Regions from separate parts of the Pseudomonas sp. S3_G06 genome, predicted to be linked through region 2. Evidence: predicted binding sites of a transcription regulator. Region 2 holds the regulator's gene; each other region holds the start of a gene.
What was found. The regulator sigma-54, encoded in region 2, starts transcription at its own class of promoters, with help from an activator protein. The targets are predictions, from matches to a motif close to ANTGGCATNNANNTTGCTNT.
Positions count from the first base shown of each region.

Region 1: AB4N47_RS14350 (CmpA/NrtA family ABC transporter substrate-binding protein) is a predicted target of sigma-54. The motif match lies at 5,180-5,199, and genes of this name have one in related genera.
Region 3: glnA (type I glutamate--ammonia ligase) is a predicted target of sigma-54. The motif match lies at 6,011-6,030, and genes of this name have one in related genera.

Region 1 covers NZ_CP162738.1:3,219,522-3,229,923, forward strand. Annotated here, with positions in the region: gene AB4N47_RS14330 (sensor domain-containing diguanylate cyclase) at 1-612, opposite strand, end outside; gene rlmKL (bifunctional 23S rRNA (guanine(2069)-N(7))-methyltransferase RlmK/23S rRNA (guanine(2445)-N(2))-methyltransferase RlmL) at 757-3,027, opposite strand; gene rmf (ribosome modulation factor) at 3,558-3,773, shown strand; gene AB4N47_RS14345 (quinone-dependent dihydroorotate dehydrogenase) at 4,073-5,092, opposite strand; gene AB4N47_RS14350 (CmpA/NrtA family ABC transporter substrate-binding protein) at 5,311-6,522, shown strand; gene AB4N47_RS14355 (ANTAR domain-containing response regulator) at 6,538-7,113, shown strand; gene AB4N47_RS14360 (nitrate/nitrite transporter) at 7,443-8,654, shown strand; gene AB4N47_RS14365 (bifunctional protein-serine/threonine kinase/phosphatase) at 8,662-10,332, shown strand.
Region 2 covers NZ_CP162738.1:4,178,396-4,188,797, reverse strand. Annotated here, with positions in the region: gene rapZ (RNase adapter RapZ) at 1-297, opposite strand, end outside; gene ptsN (PTS IIA-like nitrogen regulatory protein PtsN) at 300-764, opposite strand; gene hpf (ribosome hibernation-promoting factor, HPF/YfiA family) at 776-1,084, opposite strand; gene AB4N47_RS18835 (RNA polymerase factor sigma-54) at 1,158-2,648, opposite strand; gene lptB (LPS export ABC transporter ATP-binding protein) at 2,815-3,540, opposite strand; gene lptA (lipopolysaccharide transport periplasmic protein LptA) at 3,540-4,085, opposite strand; gene lptC (LPS export ABC transporter periplasmic protein LptC) at 4,072-4,644, opposite strand; gene AB4N47_RS18815 (KdsC family phosphatase) at 4,653-5,177, opposite strand; gene AB4N47_RS18810 (KpsF/GutQ family sugar-phosphate isomerase) at 5,177-6,151, opposite strand; gene AB4N47_RS18805 (ATP-binding cassette domain-containing protein) at 6,424-7,233, shown strand; gene mlaE (lipid asymmetry maintenance ABC transporter permease subunit MlaE) at 7,233-8,030, shown strand; gene mlaD (outer membrane lipid asymmetry maintenance protein MlaD) at 8,030-8,497, shown strand; gene AB4N47_RS18790 (MlaC/ttg2D family ABC transporter substrate-binding protein) at 8,509-9,162, shown strand; gene AB4N47_RS18785 (STAS domain-containing protein) at 9,159-9,464, shown strand; gene AB4N47_RS18780 (BolA family protein) at 9,580-9,819, shown strand; gene murA (UDP-N-acetylglucosamine 1-carboxyvinyltransferase) at 9,842-10,402, shown strand, end outside.
Region 3 covers NZ_CP162738.1:4,792,280-4,802,681, forward strand. Annotated here, with positions in the region: gene AB4N47_RS21335 (glycogen/starch/alpha-glucan phosphorylase) at 1-1,470, opposite strand, end outside; gene AB4N47_RS21340 (YkgJ family cysteine cluster protein) at 1,730-2,167, shown strand; gene typA (translational GTPase TypA) at 2,382-4,202, opposite strand; gene thiI (tRNA uracil 4-sulfurtransferase ThiI) at 4,342-5,796, opposite strand; gene glnA (type I glutamate--ammonia ligase) at 6,124-7,530, shown strand; gene AB4N47_RS21360 (DUF4124 domain-containing protein) at 7,860-8,372, shown strand; gene AB4N47_RS21365 (DUF4124 domain-containing protein) at 8,369-8,992, shown strand; gene glnL (nitrogen regulation protein NR(II)) at 9,223-10,308, shown strand; gene ntrC (nitrogen regulation protein NR(I)) at 10,305-10,402, shown strand, end outside.

The DNA.
Region 1 (10,402 bases), 960 kb from region 2:
GATCCCGACCAGATGCATAGGTTGCGACACCGCCATGCTGCCGAGCTGGTCGGCGCGTTGCAGGGTTTCGCGGCGCAAGGGTTGGGCGAGCAAGTCGTAGCCCAGCGGTGGCGCCAGTCGGCTTTGGGTTTGCGTGTAGAGCACCGGCACGTATTCGTCGCGCGGCGCCGCCAGTTGCAATTCGCCTTTGGCGTCCAGTTCGCGAATGGTGAACTCGCTCAGGCCCTCATCACGCACCTGCTGTTCGAACGCGGTCCGTTCGGCACCGCTGACTCGCGGCGCGTAGGTATAGGCTTGGGTGCGCAGCAATAAGGGTCGAGAGTAACCATCGAACTCAGCGCGGGACACCGATTCGGAGTTGGCGAAGAACCGCCGCAGGCCATCGAGACGTTGCTCCTGGTCCTGAAAACGTTCGGCGATGCGGCTGTAGCGTTCATTGGCCAGCAGTTGGAAACGCTGACGCGATTGTTGCTGAAACTGATTGAAGGTGCCCCACGCGAGCAGCCCGGTGAGAATTCCGCCGGCAAGCAACACCAGCAAAGCGACCAGCCAGGCTGAAACGTCTTCGCTGATGAAACCGAGGATTTTCGGGCGCACGGGGTGCAACGGCATAAGCACGACTCACTCCGCCAGATTCACGGGAAAACCCCATTGGCGGTGTGTGAGTTATAGCTATTAGCCACTAATTTAGCCAGCACCGCTGGGTCCACCGAGCCGTTAAAAATCAAGGCTCTGTGGATCCAACCAGTGAAAGCGTCAACGAGCCGTGATTTTCCAGGCGCGGTGGATCTTGGTATTGCGGGCGAAATCCGGATCAATGGTCTGCGCGCTGATTTCCTCGACCGCATAACGCTCGGCGAGGTTTTCCTCCAACTGGAACTTGCGGAAGTTGTTGGAGAAATACAGCACGCCACCCGGTGCCAGCCGCGCCATCGCCAAGTCGATCAACTGCACCTGATCGCGCTGCACATCGAAGATGCCTTCCATGCGCTTGGAGTTGGAGAACGTCGGCGGGTCGATGAAGATCAGGTCGTACTCGTCGCGGCTGCTTTCCAGCCACGCCATCACATCGCCCTGCTCCAGACGGTTCTTGTCCGAGAAGCCGTTCAGCGACAGGTTGCGCCGCGCCCAGTCCAGATAGGTTTTCGACAGATCGACGCTGGTGGTGCTGCGCGCGCCGCCCTTGGCCGCGTGCACGCTGGCGGTCGCGGTGTAGCAGAACAGATTGAGGAAGCGTTTGCCGGCCGCTTCTTTCTGGATACGCATGCGCATCGGCCGGTGATCGAGGAACAGGCCGGTGTCGAGGTAGTCGGTGAGGTTGACCAGCAACTTCACCCCGCCTTCATTGACCTCGACAAACTTGCCCTGCGCCGCCTGACGCTCGTACTGCTTGGTGCCGCTCTGCCGCTCGCGGCGCTTGACCACCACGCGGTTCTTGTCGACGTTCAACGCCTGCGGAATGGCCGCCAGCGCATCGAACATGCGCGCCGAGGCTTTTTCCGGGTCGATGGATTTCGGCGCGGCGTATTCCTGAACGTGTACCCAGTCGTGGTACAGGTCGATGGCCATCGCGTATTCCGGCATGTCGGCATCATAGACGCGGTAGCAATCGATGCCTTCGCGCTTGACCCACTTGCCCATCGCCTTGAGATTTTTCTGCAAGCGATTGGCAAACATCTGCCCGCCTTCACTCAGGCGCGGCTGCTCGACCACTGGCGCCGGGGCTGGCGTCGGCTTGATCGGGTTGCCGTTCTTGTTGAACTTGCGCTCTTGCGGCTCGTCCGGGGTCTGATCGTAAGCCGCTTGCTCGCGCTCGGCCTGACGCTGTTCCGGAGTGCGACGTTCGCCAGTGACGAACTGATCGGGCAGAACCTTGATCAGCAGCAGTTTGCACGGCAGCGCGCCGTTCCAGAACGAATACTGCTTATGGCTGCGGATACCCATGCGCTTGCCCAGATCCGGGGCGCCGGTGAACACCGCCGCTTCCCAGTTCAGGCAGGCCTGACGCAGACGCTCGCCCAGATTCTGGTAGAGATACAGCAGGCTGGCTTCGTCACCGAGACGCTCGCCGTACGGCGGGTTGCAGATGACCAGACCTTTCTGGTTCTGATCCGGGCGCGGCTCGAAGGTCGCCACTTCGCCCTGGTAGATCTTGATCCACTCGCTGAGGCCGGCACGTTCAACGTTGTTGCGGCCTGGCTGAATCAATCGTGGATCGGCTTCGTAACCGCGAATCCACAGCGGCGGTTTGGCCAGACCGGCGGCGGCACGCTCGACGGCTTCTTCATGGAGTTTTTTCCACAGTGCCGGCACGTGACCGAGCCACGCGGTAAAGCCCCACTGCTCGCGACGCAGGTTCGGCGCCATGTCGGCGGCAATCATCCCGGCTTCGACGAGGAACGTACCGACACCGCACATCGGGTCAGCCAGTGCGCCACCTTCGGCGGCAATGCGCGGCCAGCCGGAACGGATGAGGATGGCGGCGGCGAGGTTTTCCTTCAGCGGCGCCGCGCCCTGCTGCAAGCGATAGCCGCGCTGGTGCAGGCTGTGGCCGGACAGGTCGAGGGACAGAATCGCTTCGCCGCGATCCAGACGCAGGTGAATGCGCAGGTCCGGGTTGAGTTTGTCGATGGATGGACGATCGCCCTGCGGCGTGCGCAGTTTGTCGACGATGGCGTCTTTGACTTTCAGCGCGCCGAAGTGGGTGTTGTCGATGCCCGAACCGTGGCCGCTGAATTCGACGGCCAGGGTGCCGTCGCTGAGCATGTGATCCTGCCAGTCAATGTCGAGCACGCCGTGATAGAGGTCTTCGGCGTCCTTCATCGGGAAACGCTTGAGCACCAGCAACACGCGGTTGGCCAGACGCGACCAGAGGCACAGGCGATAGGCGGTTTCCATGGTCGCCATGCCACGCACGGCGGAGGTGTGCTCGCGCGCTTCTTCAAGGCCAAGCCCGACGGCTTCCTCGATGAGCAGGCCTTCAAGGCCTTTGGGGCAAGTGAGGAAGAGTTCGAAACGATCGGACATGGTAATTCCAGAGCCTTTGGCTAGTGGGCCGGCAACGCATTGCCGACCCGGTTTTCAATCAGGCGCTTTTCTGAAAGAGCGCCCGCGTGGCACGAAGGTGTGCCGTTCCATCCCCGCTGCTCGGGTTAAAAGAGCTTAGATGCCGGGACAGATAAAAAAGTTGGTGCAACAAAAAGACTGAAAGCGACCCTTCGTCGAATATTACCCAAGCGCAAACGTGGGTCATTCTCACTAAAGGATTAACCCCCTGAGTCAGCGGGGCGCCGATCATACCGGGGTTTGCGCATTGAACGTTGAATAAATACGCGGTTACTTATCGCCATAGCATCCTTTACGTTACGTGCTTATGACAAAACGATCATTCCCTCGGTGTGACTCATTGGTTAGAACTGAGCACAGGTTGACGTCGCAACGGCGTCAACACCTTGGCTCGCCACGCCGGCAGCGAGCCGCACGATGGCAGGTTTTTTCTGCCAGACCTCAATTGAGGTCAACGCGACACTACAGTCAACAAGTGAGGGAAACACCCTATGAGAAGACTTAAGCGTGATCCGTTGGAAAGAGCATTTTTGCGCGGATATCAATATGGCGTTGGTGGCAAATCCCGTGAGCTTTGCCCATTTACTCTACCGTCGGTACGTCAAGCCTGGATCAACGGCTGGCGAGAAGGACGCGGCGACAACTGGGACGGTATGACCGGCACTGCGGGAATCCACAGACTCAACGAACTTCACGCCGTCGGCTGACACAGGGCATTTATTCCGACACGACAATCTGAATTTGCAATGAATTAACCACGCACGTCCTTCCCGGACGGCGGGCTACGGCCCAGGGGCTCCTTCGAGGAGCCCTTTTTAATGCCTGCAAAAAGGGTTAACCGGGTTCCACGTGGCGAGGGGATTTATCCCCGCTCGGCTGCGCAGCAGTCGCGAAATCGGGATTTCAATTTAACTGGCATATCAATGTGCAAGGTTTGGGGCTGCTGGGCAGCCCAGCGGGGATAAATCCCCTCGCCACAAAGGCTCCCACAAGGCCTCCGCAATTCTCAGCGCAACGCGGCGATCGCATCCACCGATTCACGAATCAGCGCCGGGCCTTTGTAGATGAAGCCCGAATAGATCTGCACCAGGCTTGCACCGGCCGTGATCTTCTCCGCCGCGTGCTTGCCTTCGGTAATGCCGCCAGCGGCAATGATCGGCAAACGCCCAGCCAACTCGCCCGCCAGTACTTTCACGGTATGGGTGCTCTTCTCACGCACTGGCGCGCCGGACAGACCGCCCGCCTCGTCGCCATGTTCCATGCCTTCGACGCCGACACGGCTCAAAGTCGTATTGGTGGCGATGACCGCGTCCATGCCGGTTTCGATCAATGCCTGGGCAACCTGCGCAGTCTCTTCGTCGGTCATGTCCGGCGCGATCTTGATCGCCAGCGGCACATGCTTGCCGTGACGCAGGGCCAGTTCGGCGCGACGCGTGGCCAGATCCGCGAGTAATTGCTTGAGCGAGTCACCGAACTGCAGGCTGCGCAGGCCCGGGGTGTTTGGCGAGCTGACGTTGACGGTGACGTAACTGGCGTGGGCGTAAACCTTGTCCAGGCAGATCAGGTAATCGTCGACCGCACGCTCGACCGGGGTATCGAAGTTCTTGCCGATGTTGATGCCCAGCACGCCTTTGTATTTCGCCGCAGCGACCCGCGCCAGCAGGTTATCGACACCGAGGTTGTTGAAGCCCATGCGGTTGATGATCGCCTCGGCTTCCGGCAGGCGGAAGATCCGTGGTTTCGGGTTACCCGGTTGTGGGCGCGGGGTCACGGTGCCGATTTCGACAAAACCGAAACCCAGTTGCGCAAAGCCGTCGATGGCCGCGCCGTTCTTGTCCAGACCTGCCGCCAGCCCCACCGGGTTCGGGAATTCCAGCCCCATGACGGTCACCGGCATTTTCGCCGGCGCCTTGCACAGCAAGCCGTTGAGGCCCAAACGTCCACCCGCGCCGATCAGATCCAGCGACAGATCGTGGGAGGTTTCCGGGGAAAGTTTGAACAACAGCTGACGGGCCAGGGTGTACATGGGCGGCAATGACTCGGGCGGCGAAAAGAGGCGGCGATTATAGCCGGGCATCGTCCCCCGGCGCGAGGCGCCTGCGCGAATCAGGCGACTGGCATATGCCTTGCACCACCCCGCTCATCAGTCTGCCGACCAATGACGGCGCGCAGGCCAGGACAATGGCGTCGTCCCCGGGTTTTGCCTGCGCAGAATCCGGGACGACGTTTTTTTTGAGGTAGCGTATGAACGAAACGTCCTTGGGGCCTCTGGCCTGGGTCAATGGCAGCGATGCGCCGGAAAAGAGCGCGATCAATCTCGGCTTCATGGCGCTGAGCGACTGCGCCTCGGTGGTGGTCGCCGCCACCCAGGGCTTCGCCCAGCCCTACGGCCTGACCCTGAACCTCAAGCGTCAGGCGTCATGGGCCAACTTGCGCGACAAACTGGTCAGCGGCGAACTGGATGCCGCGCACAGTCTGTACGGACTGATTTATGCGGTGCACCTGGGCATCGGCGGCGTCGCCCCCACCGACATGGCGGTGCTGATGGGCCTGAACCAGAATGGCCAGAGCCTGAACCTGTCCCATGGTTTGCAACAGGCTGGCGTGAACAGTCCTGAAGCGCTCGATCGGCACGTGCACCAAAGCCGCGCAAAACTGACCTTCGCCCAGACCTTCCCCACCGGCACCCATGCGATGTGGCTTTATTACTGGCTGGCGAGCCAGGGCATTCATCCGTTGCAGGACGTCGACAGCGTGGTCGTGCCGCCGCCGCAAATGGTTGCGCACCTGCAAGCCGGGCGCATCGACGGCTTTTGCGTCGGCGAACCGTGGGCGGCCAGCGCCGTGCAGCAGGATCTCGGTTTCACCCTGGCGACCAGCCAAAGCATCTGGCCCGACCACCCGGAAAAAGTCCTCGGCTGCACCCGCGAATTCGTCGAGCAATACCCCAACACCGCGCGGGCGCTGGTCATGGCCATCCTTGAGGCCAGCCGCTTCATCGAAGAAAGCACGGAAAACCGCCGCAGCACCGCGCAATTGCTCAGCGCCGCCGAATACCTCGACACCCCCGCCGCGTGCATCGAGCCGCGTTTTATGGGTGACTACGCCGATGGCCTCGGTAATCGCTGGCAGGATCCGCATGCGCTGCGTTTTCATGGCGATGGCGAGGTCAATCTGCCATACCTTTCCGACGGCATGTGGTTCATGACCCAGTTCCGTCGCTGGGGTCTGTTGCGCGAGGACCCGGATTATCTGGCAGTCGCCCGCCAGGTTCAGCGCCTGGATCTGTACCGCGAGGCAGCGAGCGCTGTTGGCGTCGCGACTTCCTGCGCAGACCTGCGCAGCAGCCAGTTGCTCGACGGCAAGGTCTGGGACGGCAGCGATCCGGCGGGCTATGCGCGCAGTTTCAAACTGCACGCGCTGAACGACGATGCCCCCCTTCTCGCCCGCCGCTGACAGGAGACCGCGAACATGTTGCGCATTCTGCTGATCAACGACACCGCGAAAAAAGTCGGACGCCTGAAAGCGGCGCTGACCGAGGCCGGCTTCGAGGTAATCGACGAGTCCGGCCTGACCATCGACCTGCCGGCGCGCGTCGAAACGGTGCGCCCGGACGTAATCCTGATCGATACCGAGTCACCGAGCCGCGATGTCATGGAGCAAGTGGTACTGGTCAGCCGCGACCAGCCCCGGCCGATCGTAATGTTTACCGACGAACATGACCCGGGGGTGATGCGTCAGGCGATCAAGTCCGGGGTCAGTGCCTATATCGTCGAAGGCATTCACGCAAAACGGTTGCAGCCGATTCTCGACGTGGCGATGGCGCGCTTCGAGAGTGACCAGGCCCTGCGCGCGCAATTGCAGGCCCGTGACCAGCAACTGGCCGAGCGCAAGCGCATCGAACTGGCCAAGGGTTTGCTGATGAAGATGAAGGACTGCAACGAGGAAGAGGCCTATACGCTGATGCGCCGCCAGGCCATGAGCCGCCAGCAGAAGCTGATTCAAGTGGCGGAGCAGATCATTGCCATGAGCGAGTTGCTGGGCTGAGATTTTGTGTTGTCAGTGCGGGCCTTTTCGCGAGCAGGCTCGCTCCCACAGGTGGCATACATTCCAATGTGGGAGCGAGCCTGCTCGCGAATGGCCGCACCTCGGTCACGAACTGTTGGCACAAATCTCGCTAAGTAAACCGCACAGGTAACCAACGGCGGTTGCCCCACCTACGACAAAGACGTCGCTCACCCCGTTCGCCCCTCGGCGAATCAGGTAGCGGCGTTTTTGCGTTTTGGCCCCATAGAGCGGGGCCGGTGGTGCGGCCGTGAGGCGCTCCACCTGCTGTGCATGACTCCTTTCGAGACTCTTTTCAGCCGAGGTGCGCGATGAATTCAAGCTTCTGGAAATCCGGCCATACCCCGACCCTGTTCGCGGCTTTCCTGTATTTCGACCTGAGCTTCATGGTCTGGTACCTGCTCGGCCCGCTGGCGGTGCAGATTGCCGCCGACCTACACCTGACCACCCAGCAGCGCGGCCTCGTCGTCGCCACGCCGATTCTCGCCGGCGCGGTGTTGCGCTTCGCCATGGGCATGCTCGCCGATCGCTTGTCGCCCAAGACCGCCGGACTGATCGGCCAGGTCATCGTCATCTGCGCGCTGTTCGGCGCCTGGAAACTCGGCATCCACAGTTATGAACAGGCGCTGATCCTCGGCCTGTTCCTCGGCATGGCCGGCGCCTCGTTCGCCGTAGCCCTGCCGCTGGCCTCGCAGTGGTACCCGCCAGAGCATCAGGGCAAAGCCATGGGCATCGCCGGCGCGGGCAACTCCGGCACCGTGTTCGCCGCGCTGCTGGCGCCAGTGATTGCCGCCGCGTTCGGCTGGAGCAATGTCTTCGGTTTCGCCCTGATCCCGCTGGTTTTGACTTTAGTGCTGTTCGCCCTGCTGGCAAAAAACGCGCCGCAGCGGCCAAAACCGAAAGCCATGGCCGACTACTTCAAGGCCCTCGGTGATCGCGACAGTTGGTGGTTCATGTTTTTCTACAGCGTCACCTTCGGCGGCTTCATCGGCCTGGCCAGCGCCCTGCCCGGTTACTTCAACGATCAATACGGTCTGAGCCCGGTAACCGCCGGTTACTACACCGCTGCCTGCGTGTTCGGCGGCAGCCTGATGCGGCCATTGGGTGGCGCGCTGGCCGATCGCTTCGGCGGCATCCGCACCTTGCTGGCGATGTACACCGTCGCTGCGATCTGCATCGCAGCGGTGGGCTTCAATCTGCCAAGTTCCTACGCGGCGCTGGCGCTTTTCGTCTGCACCATGCTCGGCTTGGGTGCGGGCAACGGCGCGGTTTTCCAATTGGTGCCGCAGCGTTTTCGTCTGGAAATCGGCGTGATGACCGGGCTTATCGGCATGGCCGGCGGTATCGGCGGCTTCGCCCTCGCGGCCGGCATGGGCGCGATCAAGCAAAGCACCGGCAGTTATCAACTGGCGCTGTGGTTGTTCGCCAGCCTCGGTGTGCTGGCGTGGTTTGGCCTGCACGGCGTCAAGCGTCGCTGGAGAACCACCTGGGGTTCGGCGGCGGTGACGGCGGCGCGGGTCTGAGGCCTCAATGGCTCTGCAACTGAGCTTCGCCGAAGCCAGCGCCACCGGCCCGCGCGCGGAGAATCAGGACGCCCTGCGCTCGGTGACACCGGCGCCGGCACTGGCGGTGAGCAAGGGTTATCTGTTCGCCATCGCCGACGGCGTCAGCCAATGCGCCGATGGCGGCCTCGCCGCGCGTTCGACCTTGCAGGCGCTGGCGCTGGACTACTACGCGACGCCGGAAACCTGGAGCGTGGCCCAGGCGCTGGATCGCCTGCTGCTCGCGCAAAATCGCTGGCTGCAGGCCAACGGCGGCGGGCAACCGTTGCTGACCACAGTCAGCGCGCTGGTGATGCGCGGTCGACGCTTCACCCTCGCCCACGTCGGCGATTGCCGGGTCTATCGCTGGCACGCCGAGCGCTTGCAGCGCATCAGCGAGGATCACGTCTGGGAGCAACCGGGCATGCAACACGTGCTCAAGCGTGCGCTCGGGCTCGATCAGCATCTGGTCCTGGATTTCCTCGACGGCGAACTGCGTGAGGGCGAAAGCTTCGTGCTGCTCAGCGACGGCGTCTGGTCGACCTTGGGCGATACCGCGATCGCGGCAATTCTGCGCGATCAAGCGGATCTGCCCAGCGCGGCGCAAACCTTGGTCAACGCCGCGCATCTGGCCGGCAGTCAGGACAACGCCAGTGCCCTGCTGGTGCGCGTCGATGCGCTGGGCGAAGCGAGCATTGGCGATGCGCTGGTGCAATTGCAGCAATGGCCACTGCCGCCAACGCTGAAACCCGGGCAAGCGTTTGAAGGCTGGCAGGTGCAAGGCATCATCGGCCAGAGCCAGCAATCATTGCTGTATCGCGTGCTCGATAGCCAGGGCCAGCCTTGGCTGCTGAAGACCTTGCCGACGCGGCTGGCCGACCATCCGCAAGCCGGTCAGGCGCTGCTGTCGGAAGAATGGTTCCTCAAGCGCGTGGCCGGCCGGCATTTTCCGCAAATCCATGCCTGCACTCAGCGTCAGCATTTGTATTACGTCATGCGCGAATACGCCGGGACGACGCTGGCCGACGTGTTTCAACACAGCGGCCCGTTGCCTTTGGCGCAGTGGCAGGACATCGCCGAGCGGCTGTTGCGCGCGGTCGGGTTGCTGCATCGACGGCAGATTCTGCACCGCGACATCAAACCGGAAAACCTGCTGCTGGGGGATGACGGCGAACTGCGCCTGCTGGATTTCGGCCTGGCTTATTGCCCGGGACTGTCCGAGGACGCGCCGTCGACCCTGCCAGGAACGCCTAGTTTCATCGCCCCAGAAGCGTTTCGCGGCGAACCACCGAGTGCACAACAGGATTTGTATTCTGTCGGTGTCACTCTCTATTACCTGCTCACCGGGCATTTTCCCTATGGCGAAATCGAAGCGTTCCAGCGGCCCCGATTCGGCGTGCCGGTGAATGCCAGTCGCTATCGCCCGGACCTGCCGGACTGGCTGGCGCAAAGTCTGGAACGCGGCGTCGCCGCCGATCCGCAGCAACGCTTCGAAACCGCTGAAGAGTGGCTGCTGGTGCTGGAACAGGGTGAGCGGCAAAGTTTGAGTGTGCGGCCCCGGCCTTTGTTGGAACGGGAGCCGTTGAAGGTCTGGCGGACGATGGCGTTGGTGGCGTTGCTGGGGAATGTAGTGCTGCTGGTTTTGTTGTTTCATGGCTGATATTGAGTTGCGCCATTCGCGAGCAGGCTCGCTCCCACAGGGGATTGGTGTCGTTCGCGGAAACCTTGTG
Region 2 (10,402 bases):
CTTGAGCAGGGTTTCCTCGTCGGCGTCCAGGTACAGCACATCACACTTGATATGCTTGGCACGCACGTCTTCGAGCAATTCCGGGAAACGTGACAGATGGCTCGGCAGGTTGCGCGCATCGATCGACACGGCAACCAGCGGCTGCGCCAGTTCAGTATGGATCAGCGCCCGCTCGGCCAGTTCCGGCAGCAAGCCGGCCGGCAGGTTGTCGATGCAGTAGTAGCCGTTGTCCTCAAGGACATTCAGGGCGGTACTTTTACCCGAGCCCGAACGGCCACTGACGATGATCAAACGCATGATTAGTGCCCGTTCTGCTCGTCCAGTACAACCTGGTACAAGGCTTCGCTGCTCGCGGCGCTGCGCAGTTTTTCGCGCACTTCCTTGCGGTCGAGCATGCTGGCGATCTGGCGCAACAACTCCAGATGCGCGTCGGTTGCGGCTTCCGGGACCAGCAGCACGAACAACAGGTCCACCGGAGCGCCGTCGATGGCGTCGAAATCGATCGGGGCTTCAAGATGCAGCAGGGCACTGACTGGTGCCGTGCAGCCCTTGAGGCGGCAGTGGGGAATGGCGATGCCGTTGCCAAAACCGGTGGAGCCAAGTTTTTCACGGGCGATCAGCGCCTCGAAGACATCCTGCATCGCCAGATCCGGCACTTCGCGGTGGATCAGGTTGGCAATCTGTTCGAGGGCTTTTTTCTTGCTGCCGCCCGGCGCGTTCACTTGGGAACGGCCGGGGGTCAGGATGGTTTCAAGTCGGATCATGGATAGGGGTGTTAACGACCGGTCGCGCCCTGGAGGAGGCTCTGGGTCTTTTCCTTATGCTTTTTGAGTTGGCGATCCAGCTTGTCGGTCAGCAGATCAATCGCGGCATACATGTCTGTGTGCTCTGCGTTGGCAACTACTTCTCCGCCGGGTATATGCAGTGTGGCTTCGATCTTCTGCAGCAGTTTTTCGACGCACATCGTGACTTGCACGTTGGTGATTTTGTCGAAATGCCTCTCCAATCGGTCGAGTTTTTCCTCGATGTAGGAACGCAGAGGTTCGGTCACTTCCAGTTGGTGTCCACTGATGTTGACTTGCATACAGCTTCTCCTTCGTTGCCAGTGCATAAAGCGGCAGGCCGAAAAGCCTGCCACTGGAACGCTGTAACGTGGCTTACATCAACCGCTTGCGTTCGCTCGAAGGCGCGATTCCGAGGGATTCGCGGTACTTGGCGACGGTGCGGCGAGCCACCTGAATGCCTTGTGCCTCCAGTAAACCAGCGATCTTGCTGTCACTCAACGGCTTTTTCTGATTTTCCGCCGCGACCAGTTTCTTGATGATCGCGCGGATCGCCGTGGACGAGCATTCGCCGCCTTCGGAGGTGCTGACGTGGCTGGAGAAAAAGTATTTCAGCTCATAAATACCGCGCGGGGTATGCATGAATTTTTGTGTGGTCACCCGGGAAATCGTCGATTCGTGCATGCCGACCGCTTCGGCGATGTCATGCAATACCAAGGGCTTCATCGCTTCGTCGCCGTATTCGAGGAAACCGCGCTGATGTTCGACGATCTGCGTGGCCACTTTCATCAGGGTTTCGTTGCGGCTCTGCAGGCTCTTGATGAACCAGCGGGCTTCCTGCAACTGGTTGCGCATGAAAGTGTTGTCGGCGCTGGTGTCGGCACGTTTCACAAACCCGGCGTACTGGGCGTTGACACGCAGGCGTGGCACCGACTCCTGGTTCAGCTCGACCAGCCAGCGCTCGTTGTCCTTGCGCACGATCACATCGGGAATGACATATTCGGCTTCTGTCGACTCGATCTGCGAACCGGGACGCGGATTGAGGCTCTGCACCAGTTCGATGACCTGGCGCAGCTCGTCTTCCTTGAGCTTCATCCGGCGCATCAACTGGCTGTAATCGCGACTGCCGAGCAGGTCGATGTAATCGGCTACCAGACGCTTGGCCTCGGTCAGCCACGGCGTCTTCGCGGGCAGCTGGCGCAATTGCAGCAGCAGGCATTCGCTGAGGTTGCGGGCGCCGATCCCGGCGGGCTCGAATTGCTGGATGCGATGCAGGACGGCTTCGATCTCGTCGAGCTCGATGTCCAGTTCAGGATCGAACGCTTCAAGAATTTCTTCGAGGGTTTCGTCCAGATAGCCCTGATTGTTGATGCAGTCGATCAGGGTCACGGCGATCAGGCGATCGGTGTCGGACATCGGCGCCAGGTTCAGTTGCCAGAGCAGATGGCTCTGCAGGCTCTCGCCGGCGGACGTGCGGGTGGTGAAATCCCACTCATCGTCATCGCTGCTGGGCAGGCTGCTGGCGCTCGTCTGGTAGACGTCTTCCCAGGCGGTATCCACTGGCAGTTCGTTGGGGATGCGCTCGTTCCACTCGCCATCCTCGAGGTTGTCCACCGTCGGGGCGGTTTCGTGGTAGGAGGGTTCCTGGATTTCGGCGGGCTTCTGTTCGGCGTTGTCGGCCAGAGGATCGGCGTTGTCGAAGTCGTCGCCTTCTTCCTGGCGCTCGAGCATCGGATTGGATTCCAGAGCCTCCTGGATCTCCTGTTGCAGGTCCAGGGTCGACAATTGGAGCAGGCGGATGGCCTGTTGCAGCTGCGGTGTCATCGTCAGCTGCTGGCCCATTCTCAAGACTAGCGATGGTTTCATGGCAGGGGCTTAACACCTTATTCGCCGGCGCTTTGCGCCATCCACTACAGGGCGCCGAAGCGCCAAACTTAAGCAAATTATATGCCTGAAACTGAAGTGTTTGCCTAGAGCGCTGTAACAATTAAAGCGGATAAATGCGCCTTGAATCGATACAGCGCTGTCGCGCTTACAGGCGGAACTCGTGACCCAGATACACTTCCTTGACCAGATCGTTGGCCAGGATGGTCTCGGCATCACCTTCGGCGATCAGTTGACCGTCATTGACGATGTAAGCGGTTTCGCAGATATCCAGGGTCTCACGGACGTTGTGGTCGGTGATCAGTACACCGATGCCCTTGGCCTTGAGGTGGTGAATGATCTGCTTGATGTCGCCGACCGAGATCGGGTCGACACCGGCGAACGGTTCGTCGAGCAGGATGAACTTGGGTGCAGTGGCCAGGGCGCGAGCGATTTCCACCCGGCGGCGCTCACCACCGGACAGGCTCATGCCTAGGTTGTCGCGGATGTGGCTGATGTGGAATTCCTGCAGCAGGCTTTCCAGCTCCTTGCGCCGACCGGCCTTGTCCAGCTCCGGGCGAGTCTCGAGGATCGCCATGATGTTGTCGGCAACCGACAGTTTGCGGAAGATCGACGCTTCTTGCGGCAGATAGCCGATACCGGCCTTGGCGCGGCCGTGCATCGGCTGGTGGCTGACGTCCAGGTCATCGATCAGCACACGGCCCTGATCCGCCTGCACCAGGCCGACGATCATGTAGAAGCACGTCGTTTTACCGGCGCCGTTCGGGCCGAGCAAGCCGACGATCTGCCCGCTGTCGATCGACAGACTGACGTCACGCACGACCTGGCGGCTTTTATAGGCCTTGGCCAGGTGCTGAGCTTTCAGAGTTGCCATTACTGGGATTTCTCTTCGGTTTTCTTCTTCGGCTGGATCACCATGTCGATGCGCGGACGCGATTCGGTGACCTTGCTGCCCGTGGCGCGACCGGCGCTGGCCAGTTTCTTCACGGTGTCGTAGACGATTTTTTCGCCTTGGGTGACGTTGTTATCCTTGTCGATAACCTTGGCCTTGTCGATCAGCACCACCCGATTCTGCTGGGCGTGGTATTGAATCGTCACGCCGTAGCCCTTGACCGGGTTGGCGTCGCCCTGTGTCTGCAACTGCTCGAAGTAAGCCAGGTTGCCTACCGAGGTCACCACGTCGATGTCGCCATTGGGCGCGCGCGTCATGGTCACGGTGTTGCCTTTAACGATCATCGAGCCCTGGGTAATGATCACGTCACCTTTATAGGTGGCGATGCCATTCTTGTCGTCCAGTTGGGCGTCGTCGGCCTGAATGCGGATAGGCTGCTGCTGATCGTTCGGCAGGGACCAGGCGCTCGCGCTTCCCAGTGCTGCGCCCAGACTGAGCAAAATAGGGAGGGTTTTAACGAGCCTCATACTGTCCTCTTACGTTCGATTGCAGGTGTATCCTGCTGTCCTTCAGGTACGCTTTCATTCCGACGCCAGTCGATACGCCGCCAGCGCCCTCGATTCTAACGGGTTGCGCAGTCTGCGCATATTCCTGCTGCGGGAACACGGTCATGCGGGTGCTGGTGATCAGGGTGCCGCGCTGTTTCTCGTCGGTGCGCTGTACGCGTACCGAATCGATCAATTCCACTTCGGTGCCGCCCGAGTTCACTTCGCCGCGTTCGCTGGTCACGTGCCACGGGAAGTCGGTGCCGCGATACATGTTCAAATCAGGCTTGGTCACCAGCGTGATATCAGTGGCCTTGACGTGTTCGGCCTTGTCGGAGGTCATCTCATACTGCACCTTGCCGTCGGGCAGGTACTGAATGGTGTGCGTGTTGGTCGCGTACCAGTCGATCGGATTCTCGGCGGCCGAGACCGGCGGCTTGTCGAGGAAGCGTTCCGGGCTGATGTTCCAGTAGCCGACCGCAGCGAAAATCGCCGCGATGCAGCCGAACAGCAGGAAGTTGCGAAACTTTTTGCTAAACATGGTCAGGCTCACAGGTACGCGGCGTTGGCCGCTTCGAGGCGGCCCTGGGCGCGCAGGATCAATTCGCAGAATTCGCGGGCGGCACCTTCGCCGCCACGGGCGCGGGTAACGCCGTGGGCGTGTTCGCGGACGAAATCGGCAGCGTTGGCCACCGCCATGCCCAGCCCTACACGGCGGATCACCGGCAAGTCTGGCAGATCGTCACCGAGATAGGCGACTTCTTCATAGCTTAGGCCCAGTTGCGCGAGCAGACCGTCGAGTACCACCAGTTTGTCCTCGCGCCCCTGAAACAGATGCGGGATGCCGAGGTTCTTCGCGCGGCGCTCGACCACCGGGGTCTTGCGACCACTGATGATCGCCGTCTGCACGCCGGCATTCATCAACATTTTGATGCCTTGGCCGTCAAGGGTGTTGAAGGTCTTGAACTCGCTGCCGTCTTCGAGGAAGTACAGGCGCCCGTCGGTGAGCACACCGTCGACGTCGAATACTGCCAGTTTGATCGCTTTGCCGCGTTGCAGCAGATCGTTGCTCATTACATGACTCCTGCGCGCAGCAGATCGGAGAGGTTGAAGGCGCCGATCGGGCGATCCTCCTCGTCGACGACTACCAGGGCGTTGATTCGATGGTCTTCCATGATTTTCAGGGCTTCGGCGGCGAGCATGTCGGGCCGGGCGGTCTTGCCGTGTGCGGTCATCACCTGATCGATGGTGGCGCTGCGGATGTCGATGGCGCGATCCAGGGTGCGGCGCAAATCGCCGTCAGTGAAGATCCCGGCGAGCTTGCCATCGGCTTCAATAATAGCGGTCATGCCCAGACCCTTGCGGGTCATTTCCATCAGCGCGTCTTTGAGCAGGGTGCCGCGTTGTACTTGCGGCAGCTCTTGCCCGGCGTGCATGACGTTTTCGACTTTCAGCAACAGGCGACGGCCAAGGGCGCCGCCCGGATGCGAGAAGGCAAAATCTTCAGCGGTGAAACCACGCGCTTCCAGCAAGGCCACGGCCAGAGCGTCGCCCATGACCAGCGCGGCCGTGGTCGAAGAGGTCGGTGCCAGATTCAGCGGGCAGGCTTCGTGCTCGACATGCACATTGAGATTGACCTCGGCGGCCTTCGCCAATGGCGACTGCGGATTGCCGGTGACGCTGATCAACTGGATACCCAGGCGTTTGATCAATGGCAGCAGCGTTACGATTTCATTGGTCGAACCAGAGTTCGACAGGGCCAGAATCACGTCGTCGCGGGTGATCATGCCCATGTCGCCATGGCTGGCTTCGGCCGGATGCACGAAAAACGCCGGGGTGCCGGTGCTGGCCAGGGTGGCGGCGATCTTGTTGCCGACGTGCCCGGATTTGCCCATGCCGACTACGACCACGCGGCCCTTGCTGGCCAGAATCATCTCGCAAGCGCGTACGAAATCGGCGTCGATATGGGCCATCAAGCCTTGGACGGCTTCCACTTCGAGGCGGATGGTGCGTTGTGCCGATTGAATCAGGTCGCGGGTTTTGCTCATGTCAGAATCGTATGGGCCGATGAAAAGGCGGCGATTATAGCGGTTATGTGGCAAAGCCTCACGCAAGTTCGACGTGCTTTGTCATTACTGGTTACCAAAACCCTCTGAAACTCGCTCGGGCCCTCTTCAGTCGGCGATCTTGGCCGGGTTCTCGCTTGGGCGCTCAGCCTTTGCAGTGATATAGTTCGCCGCCAGTTCGGCCTGCCCGGGATGCAGGTGTTTCCGAGGAAAGTCTGGCATCCCAGTGAGAGGCTGCATCGCAAGGAGTTTAGATGAGTGCCGATAACGCCTACGCGGTCGAGCTGAAGGGAGTCTCCTTCAAGCGCGGTGCGCGGAGCATTTTCAATAACGTCGATATCCGCATCCCCCGCGGCAAGGTCACCGGCATCATGGGGCCTTCCGGCTGCGGCAAGACCACGCTGCTGCGCCTGATGGGCGCACAGTTGCGGCCGTCCAGCGGTGAAGTCTGGGTCAACGGGCAGAATCTGCCGACGCTGTCGCGCAGTGATCTGTTCGATGCGCGCAAGCACATGGGCGTGCTGTTTCAGAGCGGTGCGCTGTTCACTGACCTTGATGTGTTCGAGAACGTGGCCTTCCCGCTGCGGGTGCACACGCAACTGCCGGAAGACATGATCCGCGACATCGTCCTGCTCAAATTGCAGGCAGTGGGTCTGCGTGGCGCCATCGAGCTGATGCCGGACGAACTGTCCGGCGGCATGAAGCGCCGTGTTGCGCTGGCCCGGGCGATTGCCCTCGATCCGCAGATTCTCATGTACGACGAGCCCTTCGTGGGCCAGGACCCGATCGCCATGGGCGTGCTGGTGCGCCTGATCCGCCTGCTCAACGATGCCCTGGGCATCACCAGCATCGTGGTCTCGCACGATCTTGCAGAAACCGCGAGCATTGCCGACTACATCTATGTAGTGGGCGATGGTCAGGTGCTGGGCCAAGGCACACCGGATGAGCTGATGAATTCCGATGATCCGCGTATCCGCCAGTTCATGACCGGCGATCCCGATGGCCCGGTGCCGTACCATTTTCCAGCGTCGGATTACCGCGCAGATCTTCTGGGGAAGCGCTGATGCGCAGAATTTCATTGATGGAACGCGTGCGTCGGTTCGGCGAATCGGCGATCGACGCGGTCGCGGTGTTTGGTCGAGCGACCCTGTTCCTGTTTCACGCCCTGCTGGGCCGTGGCGGTATCAGCGGTGGTTTCGGCCTGTTGGTCAAGCAGCTGCATTCGGTCGGCGTCATGTCGCTGGTGATCATCGTGGTCTCCGGCATTTTCATCGGCATGGTCCTGGCGTTGCAGGGCTTCAGCATTCTTTCCAGCTATGGTTCAGAGCAGGCGGTGGGGCAGATGGTCGCCCTGACGTTGCTGCGTGAACTGGGGCCGGTGGTCACGGCGTTGCTGTTTGCCGGGCGCGCCGGTTCGGCGTTGACCGCCGAGATCGGCAACATGAAATCCACCGAGCAGTTGTCCAGCCTGGAAATGATCGGTGTCGATCCGCTCAAGTACATCATTGCCCCGCGCCTGTGGGCCGGCTTCATTTCCCTGCCGGTGCTGGCGATGATCTTCAGCGTCGTCGGCATCTGGGGCGGTTCGTGGGTCGCAGTCGACTGGCTGGGCGTTTATGAAGGCTCGTACTGGGCGAACATGCAGAACAGCGTGAATTTCACCAGTGACGTGCTCAATGGCGTGATCAAGAGTGTCGTTTTCGCCTTTGTGGTGACCTGGATCGCCGTATTCCAAGGCTATGACTGTGAGCCCACTTCCGAGGGGATCAGTCGTGCCACCACCAAGACCGTGGTGTTTGCCTCGCTGGCAGTGCTCGGCCTGGACTTTATTCTGACCGCTTTGATGTTTGGAGATTTCTGATGCAAAACCGCACCCTGGAAATCGGTGTCGGCCTGTTCCTGCTGGCAGGGATCCTGGCTTTGCTGCTGCTCGCCTTGCGCGTCAGCGGCCTGTCTCCGACTTCGTCCACCGACACTTACAAGTTGTATGCGTATTTCGACAATATCGCCGGTCTGACGGTCAGAGCCAAAGTGACCATGGCCGGTGTGACCATCGGCAAGGTCACCGCTATCGATCTGGATCGCGACAGCTTCACCGGTCGGGTCACGCTGCAAGTGGATAAAAAGGTCGACAACCTGCCGGTCGATTCCACAGCGTCTATCCTCACCGCGGGTCTGCTGGGCGAGAAATACATCGGTATCAGCGTCGGCGGCGAAGACACCCAGTTGAAAGACGGTGGAACCATCCACGACACGCAGTCGTCACTGGTACTGGAAGACCTGATCGGTAAATTCCTGCTCAATACCGTTAGCAAAGACGCCAAATGAGGAGCTTTTGAATGATCTCTATCTTGCGACGTGGCCTGTTGGTGTTGCTCGCGGCCCTGCCGTTGATGGCTAACGCTGCACCGGGGCAATCGGCTCATGACCTGATTCAGGACACCACGAACCGGATGCTTGCCGATTTGCAGGCGAACAAAGAGAAGTACAAGCAGGATCCGCAGGATTTCTATGCGGCGCTGAACAACATTGTCGGTCCGGTGGTGGATGCCGAGGGCATCTCCAAAAGCATCATGACCGTGAAGTATTCGCGCAAGGCCACGCCTGAGCAGATGCAGCGCTTTCAGGAAAACTTCAAGCGCGGTCTGTTCCAGTTCTACGGCAACGCTCTGCTGGAATACAACAACCAGGGCATCACGGTTGACCCGGCCAAAGACGAATCGGGCGAGCGCACCAGCGTCAATATGACCGTCAAGGGCAGCAATGGCGCGATCTATCCGGTGCAGTACACGCTTGAGAAGATCAGCGGCGAGTGGAAACTGCGCAACGTGATCATCAATGGCATCAACATTGGCAAGCTGTTCCGTGACCAGTTCGCCGACGCCATGCAGCGCAATGGCAACGATCTGGACAAGACCATCGATGGCTGGGCCGGTGAAGTCGCCAAGGCCAAGCAGGAAACCGACAAAGCCGCCGCGAAGCCAGCGCAATGAGTGAGGCGGCAGTTCGCATGAGTGATGTCGACGAGCTGGTGCTCAGCGGCGTGCTGGATTACCGCACCGGGCCTGAGCTGCGCAAGGAAGGGCAGGCGCTGATCAAGTCGAGCAAGGCGTCGGCGCTGGTCATCGATTGTTCGGCGGTGCAGAAGTCCAGCAGCGTCGGCCTGTCGTTGCTGCTGTGCTTCATGCGTGATGCTCAGGCGGCCGGCAAGGCCGTCAGCATCCGCGCGATGCCCGAAGACATGCGCGAAATCGCTCAGGTCAGCGAGTTGACCGAGCTGTTGGCGCACCCCTGAACCCTCATCTATAAAGAAGCCCCCCGTCAGAGTCCTGCGTTGCGGGGTTCGCAGGCGCGGGGCTTTTTTGTATGATGTCCGACCCGTGCGCACAGGGCGCCGATTGAGGTTGAGCATGCAGGCCGTAGAAGTGAAGAGCTTCCTTGAAGGAAAGCTGCCAGGAACGCTGGTAGAAGTTGAAGGCGAAGGCTGCAACTTCCAGCTGAACGTGATCAGCGATGAACTGGCGGCGTTGAGCCCGGTGAAGCGTCAGCAGCAGGTCTATGCCCATTTGAACCCATGGATCGTCGATGGCAGCATCCATGCGGTCACTATGAAATTTTTCAGCAGCACGGCCTGGGCCGAGCGCACCTGAGCCCTAGGGCGTCGAGATACTAATGGATAAATTGATTATTACCGGTGGCGCTCGTCTCGATGGCGAGATCCGCATTTCCGGCGCGAAGAACTCCGCCCTGCCGATTTTGGCCGCGACCTTGCTGTGCGATGGCCCGGTCACCGTTGGCAACCTGCCGCACCTGCACGACATCACCACCATGATCGAGCTGTTCGGGCGCATGGGCATCGAGCCGGTGATCGACGAGAAGCTCAGCGTCGAAATCGACCCGCGCACCATCAAGACCCTGATCGCCCCGTACGAACTGGTGAAAACCATGCGTGCGTCGATCCTGGTACTGGGCCCGATGGTCGCGCGTTTCGGTGAAGCCGAAGTCGCACTGCCTGGTGGTTGCGCCATCGGTTCGCGTCCGGTCGACCTGCACATTCGCGGTCTGGAAGCCATGGGCGCGGTCATCGACGTCGAAGGCGGCTACATCAAGGCCAAGGCACCTGAAGGTGGCTTGCGCGGCGCGCACTTCTTCTTCGACACCGTCAGCGTGACCGGTACCGAAAACATCATGATGGCCGCTGCTCTGGCCAAGGGCCGCAGCGTGTTGCAGAAC
Region 3 (10,402 bases), 610 kb from region 2:
ATCGACCAGCATCGAAGTCAGTTCCGGGTTGGCCTGATACAGCCAGCGGCGGAAGGTGATGCCGTTGGTTTTGTTGTTGATCCGCTCAGGGTAGAGCTTGTGCAGTTCGGCGAATACGGTTTTGCGCATCAGCTGCGTATGCAGACCGGATACGCCGTTGACGCTGTGCGAACCGAGGAACGCGAGGTTGCCCATGCGCACCCGGCGGCCGTTGTCTTCTTCGATCAGCGACACCGCGCGCAGCACGTCGAAGTCATGAATGCCCTTGGCCCGCAGTGAGTCGATGTGCTGCGCGTTGATCAGATAAATGATCTGCATGTGCCGTGGCAGCATGCGTTCCATCAGCCCGACCGGCCAGGTTTCCAGCGCTTCCGGCAGCAGCGTGTGGTTGGTGTACGACAGAGTGTCGACGGTGACTTGCCATGCTGCGTCCCACGCGACGTCGTAGACGTCGACCAGTTGGCGCATCAGTTCTGCCACGGCGATTGACGGGTGAGTGTCGTTGAGCTGGATCGCCGCGTGATCACCCAGGGTCAGCACCGAGGTGTGCATGTTGCGATGACGGCGCAGCAGATCCTGCAGCGAAGCGGCGACGAAGAAGTATTCCTGACGCAGGCGCAGTTCTTGCCCGGCTTCGGTGCTGTCGGCCGGATAAAGGACGCGGGAGATACTTTCGGCGCGGGCCACTTCCGCCACGGCGCCCAGGTGGTCACCGGCGTTGAAGCGCTCCAGGTGCAGATCTTCCATGGCGCGGGCACGCCACAGACGCAGAGTGTTGACACTCGCTCCGCGCCAGCCGACCACCGGCGTGTCATAAGCAATTGCGCGCACGGTTTCCGCCGGCGACCAGACCTGACGAGTCTTGCCGGAGGCATCGGTGACGGTTTCGACGCTGCCGCCGAAGCCGATCGGGTAGGCCACTTCCGGCCGTTCGAATTCCCAAGGGTTGCCGAAATCCAGCCAGTGTTCGGTCTGCTCCTGTTGCCAGCCATCGACGATCGCCTGACGGAACAAGCCGTGCTCATAACGAATGCCATAGCCATGGCCGGCGATGCCGAGGGTCGACATGCTTTCCATGAAACACGCGGCGAGCCGACCGAGGCCGCCGTTGCCGAGCGCCGCGTCGGGCTCCAGCAGGCGGATGCGCTCCAGATCGACGCCCAGTTCGGTCAGCGCTTCACGGGCGACGTCGAGCAGGCCGAGGTTGCTCAGGCTGTCGTAGAGCAAACGGCCGATGAGAAATTCCAGCGAGAGGTAATAAACCCGCTTCTGGCCTTTGCGATAGATCTGTCGGGTGTGGTCCATCCAGTGTTCGACCATGTGATCACGCGCAGCCAGGGCGATGGCTTCGAACCAGTCATGGTCGAAGGCGTGATCGGGGTCTTTGCCCACGGCGTAGGTGAGTTTGGTCAGGACGGCGTCGCGGAATGCGGCCACCTCTGCTTCGCGAACTAGTGGTTCTTGAGTCATCAACAGGACCTCGAGCGAGCGGGAATTTTCTGAGCCTAGACGGTCTGACCGGCGCTAACGGCTCTGGTTCGGCAGTATTTGCGCGGACTGTGCGCCAGTGCGACATAACCCTGGCGGATGAGCCAATGAATGCAGGGGCCGTGCCGTCCTGTCGGGCAAAATGCGGCCGCTGCGAAAATATCCGGCGAAAGGTTGTTCAAAATTCCACCGCTCCCGGTATGATCGCGCGCCCTGATGCATACATGCCTGGTAACTCCCGATGATGAAGCCCAACCTGATCGCCGCCGCCGAGATTGATCGTCTCGATACGTGGGCCAAATTTTCGGCACCGATGTGCGGCTCGTGCATGTCCAGCTGCTGCACGCTGCCGGTCGAAGTGAAGATCAAGGATCTGGTGCGCATCGGCGTGGTCGACGAGTTCGAACTGGGCGATCCGCCAAAGAACATCGCCAAGCGCCTGCAAAAGGAAGGTCTGGTCGAGCGCTTCAATCAGAAGTCGGGAATCTTCACCCTCCAGCGCATGAGCAACAACGACTGCTATTACCTGGATCGTAAAACCCGCCTGTGCACCATTTATGACAAGCGCCCGGACACCTGCCGCAACCACCCGAAGATCGGCCCGCGGCCGGGGTATTGCGCTTATAAGCCGAAAGAAGTCGAGCGGGTGCAGAATTTCCGGGCCATCGACAAATTTTGATCGCTGCTGAAGTTTACGGCGGCTGATCGGCCGCCTTCGCGAGCAGGCTCGCTCCCACAATAGAGATCAGTGAACACAGATTTTCTGTTCACCCGAAATCCCTGTGGGAGCGAGCCTGCTCGCGAAGAGGCCAGCGCAAATACCGAATAAAAGCCAGACAAACAAAAACGCCCCCGGTCTCGCGACCGGGGGCGTTTTTTATTCCAGGGCTGAATTACGCCTTGGCTTTCTTGGCAGCGCGGGTACGCTCGCTTTCGTCGAGGATCTTCTTGCGAAGACGGATCGACTTAGGCGTGACTTCGCACAGCTCGTCTTCCTGGATGTATTCCAGAGCCTGTTCCAGGGTGAAGCGAACAGGTGGGACCAGAGCGATGGTTTCGTCTTTACCCGAAGCACGCATGTTGTCGAGCTTCTTGCCTTTGGTTGGGTTGACACCCAGGTCGTTGTCGCGGCTGTTCTGACCAACGATCTGACCGTTGTAGATCTCCTGGCCGTGTTCTACGAACAGCTTGCCACGAGCCTGCAGGGTTTCCAGCGAGTAGGTCAGAGCCTTGCCGGTTTCAACCGAAACCAGAACGCCGTTCTGACGGCCGGACATGTGGCCCGACTTCACTGGAGCGTAACGGTCGAAGATCGAGGTCAGGATGCCAGCACCGTTGGTCAGGGTCAGGAACTGGTTACGGAAACCGATCAGACCGCGAGCAGGGATGTTGTATTCCAGACGAACACGGCCCTTGCCATCCGGCACCATGTTGCTCAGGTCGCCCTTACGCAGACCCATCTCTTCCATGACCTTGCCCTGGGATTCTTCAGGGATGTCGATGGTGACGTTTTCGAACGGTTCCTGCTTCACGCCGTCAACTTCACGGATGATCACTTCAGGACGGCCCAGGGCCAGCTCGAAGCCTTCGCGACGCATGGTTTCGATCAGTACCGAGAGGTGCAGCTCACCACGGCCGGAAACCTTGAACTTGTCAGCCGAGTCGCCTTCTTCAACGCGCAGTGCAACGTTGTACAGCAGCTCTTTGTCCAGACGATCCTTGATGTTACGGGAGGTCACGAACTTGCCTTCTTTACCGCAGAATGGCGAGTCGTTTACCTGGAAGGTCATGGAAACGGTTGGCTCGTCAACGGTCAGCGGCTTCATCGCCTCGACGGTGTTGATATCGCACAGAGTGTCGGAGATGAACAGCTCGTCGAAGCCGCTGATGCAGACGATGTCGCCGGCAGCTGCTTCGTCAACGTCGATGCGGTGCAGACCGTGGTGACCCATCAGCTTCAGGATACGACCGTTGCGACGCTTGCCGTCGGCGCTGATAGCGACAACCGGGGTGTTCGGCTTGACGCGACCGCGAGCGATACGGCCAACACCGATAACACCCAGGAAGCTGTTGTAGTCCAGAGCGGAGATCTGCATCTGGAACGGACCGTCACGGTCAACGGCCGGAGGCGGAACGTGGTCGACTACCGCCTGGTACAGCGGAGTCATGTCTTCCGCCATGGCGGTGTGGTCCAGACCGGCAATACCGTTCAGGGCCGAAGCGTAAACAACCTGGAAGTCCAGTTGTTCTTCGGTAGCACCGAGGTTGTCGAACAGGTCGAAGATCTGGTCCAGAACCCAGTCCGGACGTGCGCCTGGACGGTCAACCTTGTTGATCACCACGATTGGACGCAGGCCGGCTTCGAAAGCCTTCTTGGTCACGAAACGGGTTTGCGGCATAGGGCCGTCTTGAGCGTCAACCAGCAGCAGAACGGAGTCGACCATCGACATTACGCGTTCAACTTCGCCGCCGAAGTCGGCGTGGCCCGGGGTGTCCACGATGTTGATGTGGTAGCCGTTCCAGTTGATGGCGGTGTTCTTCGCCAGAATGGTAATACCGCGCTCTTTTTCCTGGTCGTTGGAGTCCATCACGCGCTCGTCGTTGAGCTCGTTGCGCTCCAGGGTGCCGGATTGACGCAGGAGTTTGTCTACCAGGGTGGTTTTACCGTGGTCAACGTGGGCAATGATGGCGATGTTGCGTAGATTTTCGATCACTTGTGTATCTCGATCAGAGGATTCGGTTTGCTGACAAGTCATGGCAGCGATTAGCAGTAGTGTCCGGCATGGCCGTTACAGCTTGACGGCGGTGTCGGGGGGCCGGTGACGCAGGCCACAGGCAAACAGCCCCGGGCACTTAGCTCGGTCGATAAACGCGCACATTGGCATGCCCCTCACTGAGCAAATGGTGGGCATGCAGGCGACTCATCACGCCTTTGTCGCAATACAGCAGGTACTGGCGAGTAGGGTCCAGTTCCTTGAAACGTGCGTTCACTGCATAGAACGGCATCGTCTGTACCTCTATGCCGGCGAGTTCCAGCGGGTCATCCTCGGCGGCATCCGGGTGGCGGATGTCGATGACGATCTGACCGGCCAGCGCTTCGCTGACTTCTTCAATCTGCAAATCCTGGCCCAACTCGTCGATTACCCGATCGATCGGCACCAGTTTGGCGTTGGCGAGCGCACGCTCGAGTACCGCCATGTCGAATTCTTTCTCTTCGTGCTCAACCCGGCCACGCTTGGCGGCGGTCTTGGGGTTGACCGAAATCACGCCGCAATATTCCGGCATGTGCCGGGCGAAATCGGCGGTGCCGATCTCGTTGGCGGTGTCGATGATGTCCTGCTTGTGCGCGACGATCAGCGGCCGCAGCACCAGCTTGTCGGTCACGCAGTCGATCACCGACAGGTTCGGCAGCGTCTGGCTCGACACCTGGGAAATCGCTTCACCGGTCACCAGTGCATCGATGTGCAGGCGTTCGGCGATCTCGGACGAGGCGCGCAACATCATACGCTTCAAAACCACGCCCATATGACTGTTATCGACTTTGCCGAGAATTTCGCCCAGCACTTCCTCGAACGGCACACTGACAAATAGCACGCGTTGCGAGCTGCCGTACTTCTTCCAGATGAAGTGCGCGACTTCCATTACGCCCAATTCGTGGGCACGCCCGCCGAGATTGAAGAAGCAGAAGTGCGCCATCAGGCCGCGACGCATGATCTGGTAAGCCGCCACGGTCGAATCGAAGCCGCCGGACATCAATACCAGCGTCTGCTCCAGCGCACCCAGCGGGTAGCCGCCGATGCCGTTGTGCTGGCTGTGGATCACGAACAACCGTTTGTCGCGAACTTCGATACGGACTTCGATTTGCGGCGCTTTAAGGTCGATTCCGGCCGCACCGCACTCGCGACGCAGCTTGCTGCCGACGTATTTTTCCACGTCCATCGAGCTGAAGGCATGCTTGCCTGCGCGCTTGCAGCGTACCGAGAAAATCTTCCCGGCCAGCGCATCGCCGTAGTGCTGTTTGCACTTCTCGGTGATGTCGTCGAAGTCGCCCAGCGGGTACTCGTCGATCTGCAGAAAGTGCGCGATACCCGGCATGCAGGTCAGGCGCTCGCCCATCTCTTTCAAGGCTTTGGGGTCGGTAACGCGGGTTTCCAGCTCGAGGTTGTCCCACACGCCGTTCACCACCACGGCCGGGTCCAGGTCACGGAGCACGGTGCGGATGTTCTTGGCCAACTGGCGGATGAATTTCGTCCGGACAGGTCGGCTTTTGATGGTGATCTCGGGGAAGACTTTTACGATAAGTTTCATGAAAACAGCGCGCGAACGGCCAGCCGAAAAAGGGGGGCGCGGATTATAGCGGAAATTGCTCAAGGTTTAACCAGTTAATGTGCAGAAGGTTTTCGCTGCACCAAAACAGGTCATTTCTGAATTTAAACGCAACATTAAGGGGCGGGATTTGTCGATTCAGTACGTCAAGCATCTTAATAAGCGTGAATTTGGGGCAAAAAACCCATGCTGGGGCACTGGCATGCAATTTGCTCCCTTGTGAGGCAGGTTGCCTTGGCAGAGTATTCGCGCCGGCATCACCATTATTAAGGGCATCCACTACCCGCCCTAATTCACCCGGAGGACACTATGTCGAAGTCGGTTCAACTCATCAAAGATCATGACGTCAAGTGGATTGATCTGCGCTTCACGGACACCAAAGGCACTCAGCACCACGTGACCATGCCGGCTCGCGATGCGCTGGATGACGACTTCTTCGAAGTCGGCAAGATGTTCGACGGTTCCTCCATCTCCGGCTGGAAAGGCATCGAAGCCTCCGACATGATCCTGATGCCGGTCGACGAAACTGCCGTGCTCGATCCGTTCACCGAAGACCCAACCCTGATTCTGGTCTGCGACATCATCGAGCCTTCGAGCATGCAGGGCTACGATCGCGACCCACGTGCGATCGCCAAGCGCGCCGAAGAGCACCTGAAAGCCACCGGTATCGGTGACACCGTATTCGCCGGTCCAGAGCCTGAGTTCTTCATCTTTGACTCGGTGAAATTCAAGTCGGACATCTCCGGCTCGATGTTCAAGATCTACTCCGAGCAAGGTTCGTGGATGTCCGACCAGGACATCGAAGGCGGCAACAAGGGTCACCGTCCAGGCGTGAAAGGCGGCTACTTCCCGGTTCCACCGTTCGACCACGACCACGAAATCCGTACCGCCATGTGCAACGCACTGGAAGAAATGGGTCAGTCGGTTGAAGTTCACCACCACGAAGTGGCAACTGCCGGCCAAAACGAAATCGGCGTCAAGTTCAACACGCTGGTGAAGAAGGCCGACGAAGTTCAGACCCTGAAATACGTTGTGCACAACGTTGCCGACGCTTACGGCCGCACCGCGACCTTCATGCCGAAGCCACTGTACGGCGACAACGGTTCGGGCATGCACGTACACATGTCGATCTGGAAAGACGGCAAGAACACCTTCGCAGGTGAAGGCTATGCCGGCCTGTCCGATACCGCTCTGTACTTCATCGGCGGCATCATCAAGCACGGTAAGGCCCTGAACGGCTTCACCAACCCGGCGACCAACTCCTACAAGCGTCTGGTGCCAGGCTTCGAAGCGCCGGTAATGCTGGCCTACTCGGCGCGCAACCGTTCCGCTTCGATCCGTATTCCTTACGTGTCGAGCCCGAAAGCCCGCCGAATCGAAGCACGCTTCCCGGATCCGGCTGCCAACCCGTACCTGGCTTTCGCAGCGCTGCTGATGGCCGGTCTGGACGGTATCCAGAACAAGATCCACCCAGGCGATGCTGCCGACAAGAACCTGTACGACCTGCCGCCTGAAGAGGCGAAAGAGATTCCACAGGTTTGCGGCAGCCTGAAAGAAGCCCTGGAAGAGCTGGACAAGGGCCGCGCATTCCTGACCAAGGGCGGCGTGTTCTCCGACGACTTCATCGACGCTTACATCGCGCTGAAATCGGAAGAAGAAATCAAGGTTCGCACCTTCGTACACCCACTGGAATATGAGCTGTACTACAGCTGCTGATCCGGTAGCGCTGCGTAAAGCGGCGTGACAAAAGAGGCCTCCTTCGGGAGGCCTTTTTTATTGCCCGGCGCAGTTCATTTACCCTGTGGGAGCGAGCCTGCTCACGAAAGCGGTGTGTCATTGATCGTTCCCACGCTCCGCGTGGGAATGCAGCCCGTGACGCTCTGCGTCAATGGACGCGGAGCGTCCCAGGAGGCATTCCCACGCAGAGCATGGGAACGATCAGTGTTTTGGCTACCAGTCTTTTCAATTCCAGTTATTAACGGTTTTGGCCAACCGCCCCACCTGTCCTATGCTGCTACCCATCGCTTCCAACCCCGGTCGATTTCATGGGTCGCACGTTCCTCTACATTCTGCTGCTGATCGCCCTGCCCGCCGCCGCGCAGATCTACAAGTACACCGACGCCAACGGCAACACGGCGTACAGCAATCAGCCGCCGGACGGCGTGCAGGCGCAACCGGTCGAGCTGCCACCGCTCAATCGGGTCGAGCCGCAGGCACCGAGTGCGCCGCAAGCACCCACCCCAGAACAACCGCAACCACCGCGCAACGCCTATGAAATCCTCGAGCTCGCCGGTCTGCCCTCTGACGAGGCGCTGCGCGCCAACAACGGCACCTTCACGGTCAACGTCCTGATCAAGCCGCGCCTGCAACCGCCGCATCAATTAAGGCTGCTGCTCGACGACCAGCCCTATGGCCAGCCGAGCAACGTGCCGGTTCTGCAACTGGTCAACATCGATCGCGGCGAGCATCGCCTGGCCGTGCAGGTGATCGACGGTCAGACCGTCATTCAGCAGAGCCCGCCCGCGGTCTTCACCGTGCAACGGGTGCACACGCCATGATCCGCGCGGGGCTGGTACTCGTCCTGGCACTGATGTCGATGCGCACCTCGGCGGAGGTCTTCACCTACATCGACGCACAGGGCAACCGCGTCTACACCGACCAGCCACGCGCCAACGCCAAGCGAGTGCCGATCGCGACGAGCAACCGCATGGCGGTCCCTGCCAACACCGCAGCGCCGGTCAGCACGGCGAAAACATCTGCCGAACCAGCGCCCTTTCATTACGACATGCTGCGCATTCTGATCCCGGAGCCCGATGCCACTTTGCGCAGCAGCGCCGGCGAGCTGATCGTCAGCGTCACCAGCGAACCGGGCCTGCAAAGCGGCCATCGTTATCGCCTGCTGCTGGATGGCAAGGCCACCGGCGAACCCGGCGTCAGCCCGGTATTTGCGCTGAGCAATATCGATCGCGGCAGCCACAGCCTTTCGATCGAAATCCTCGACGCCGCCGGGCGTACCGTGGAACGCACCGCCAATCAGCCGTTCCACATGCTGCGCATTTCCCTGGCGCAGAAACGTCAGGTCAAACCCTGTGTCGCCGACGACTATGGTGTGCGCCCGGAATGCCCGCTCAAGGACAAACCTGACGAACCGAAAAACCCATTCCTGCGCTTCTTTTAACGTCTGCCGGGCATGCGCACCCTATTGGTGCACTAAACTGCATCTCGCCCACAACCCAACCCATTTTGGTTCGAAACTTCCCGTTTGAGCTGGCTTCGTGCCATACAAACGCGCGTCAAACGCCTGTTTCAGGGGTTAAACGCTTCTTTTCGGAGCCTTGGTTTGGTTTTTGCATTTTCCCGACATCAGCGCTTTGTTCTCGCGCACGCCTTGCTCCAAAAGGGGTCCAGATGACCATAAGCGACGCTATACACCGTTTGCTGCTCGACAACCTGACCACGGCGACCATCCTGCTCGACGCCGAGCTGCGCCTGGAGTACATGAACCCGGCGGCGGAAATGCTGTTGGCGGTCAGCGGTCAGCGCAGTCACGGCCAGTTCATCAGCGAGCTGTTCACCGAATCCCCCGAGGCGCTCAATTCCCTGCGTCAGGCGGTGGAGCAGGCGCACCCTTTCACCAAGCGTGAAGCGATGCTCACCGCCCTCACCGGCCAGACGCTGACCGTGGATTACGCGGTGACGCCAATCCTCAGCAACGGCGAGACTTTGCTTTTGCTTGAAGTGCACCCACGTGATCGCCTGTTGCGGATCACCAAGGAAGAGGCCCAGCTGTCCAAGCAGGAAACCAGCAAGATGCTGGTGCGCGGCCTCGCCCACGAGATCAAGAACCCCCTCGGTGGCATCCGCGGCGCTGCGCAATTGCTCGCTCGCGAATTGCCCGAAGAAAGCCTGCGTGACTACACCAATGTGATCATCGAAGAGGCCGACCGCCTGCGCAATCTGGTCGATCGCATGCTCGGCTCGAACAAACTGCCGTCGCTGGCCATGTGCAACGTCCACGAAGTGCTCGAACGCGTCTGTCATCTGGTCGAAGCCGAAAGCCAGGGCTGCATCACCCTGGTGCGTGATTACGACCCGAGCATTCCCGACGTATTGATCGACCGCGAGCAAATGATTCAGGCGGTGTTGAACATCGTGCGCAACGCGATGCAGGCGATCAGCAGCCAGAACGAGCTGCGTCTGGGCCGCATCAGCCTGCGCACCCGCGCCATGCGCCAATTCACCATCGGCCACATCCGCCATCGTCTGGTGACCAAGATCGAGATCATCGACAACGGCCCGGGCATCCCGGCGGAACTGCAGGAAACCATTTTCTTTCCCATGGTCAGCGGCCGCCCGGACGGTACCGGGCTGGGCCTGGCCATTACCCAGAACATCATCAGTCAGCACCAGGGCCTGATCGAGTGTGAGAGCCATCCAGGCCACACCACCTTCTCGATCTTCCTGCCACTGGAACAAGGAGCCACATCGACATGAGCCGTAGTGAAACCGTGTGGATCGTCGATGACGACCGTTCTATCCGTTGGGTCCTGGAAAAGGCCTTGCAGCAGGAAGGCATGACCACCCAGAG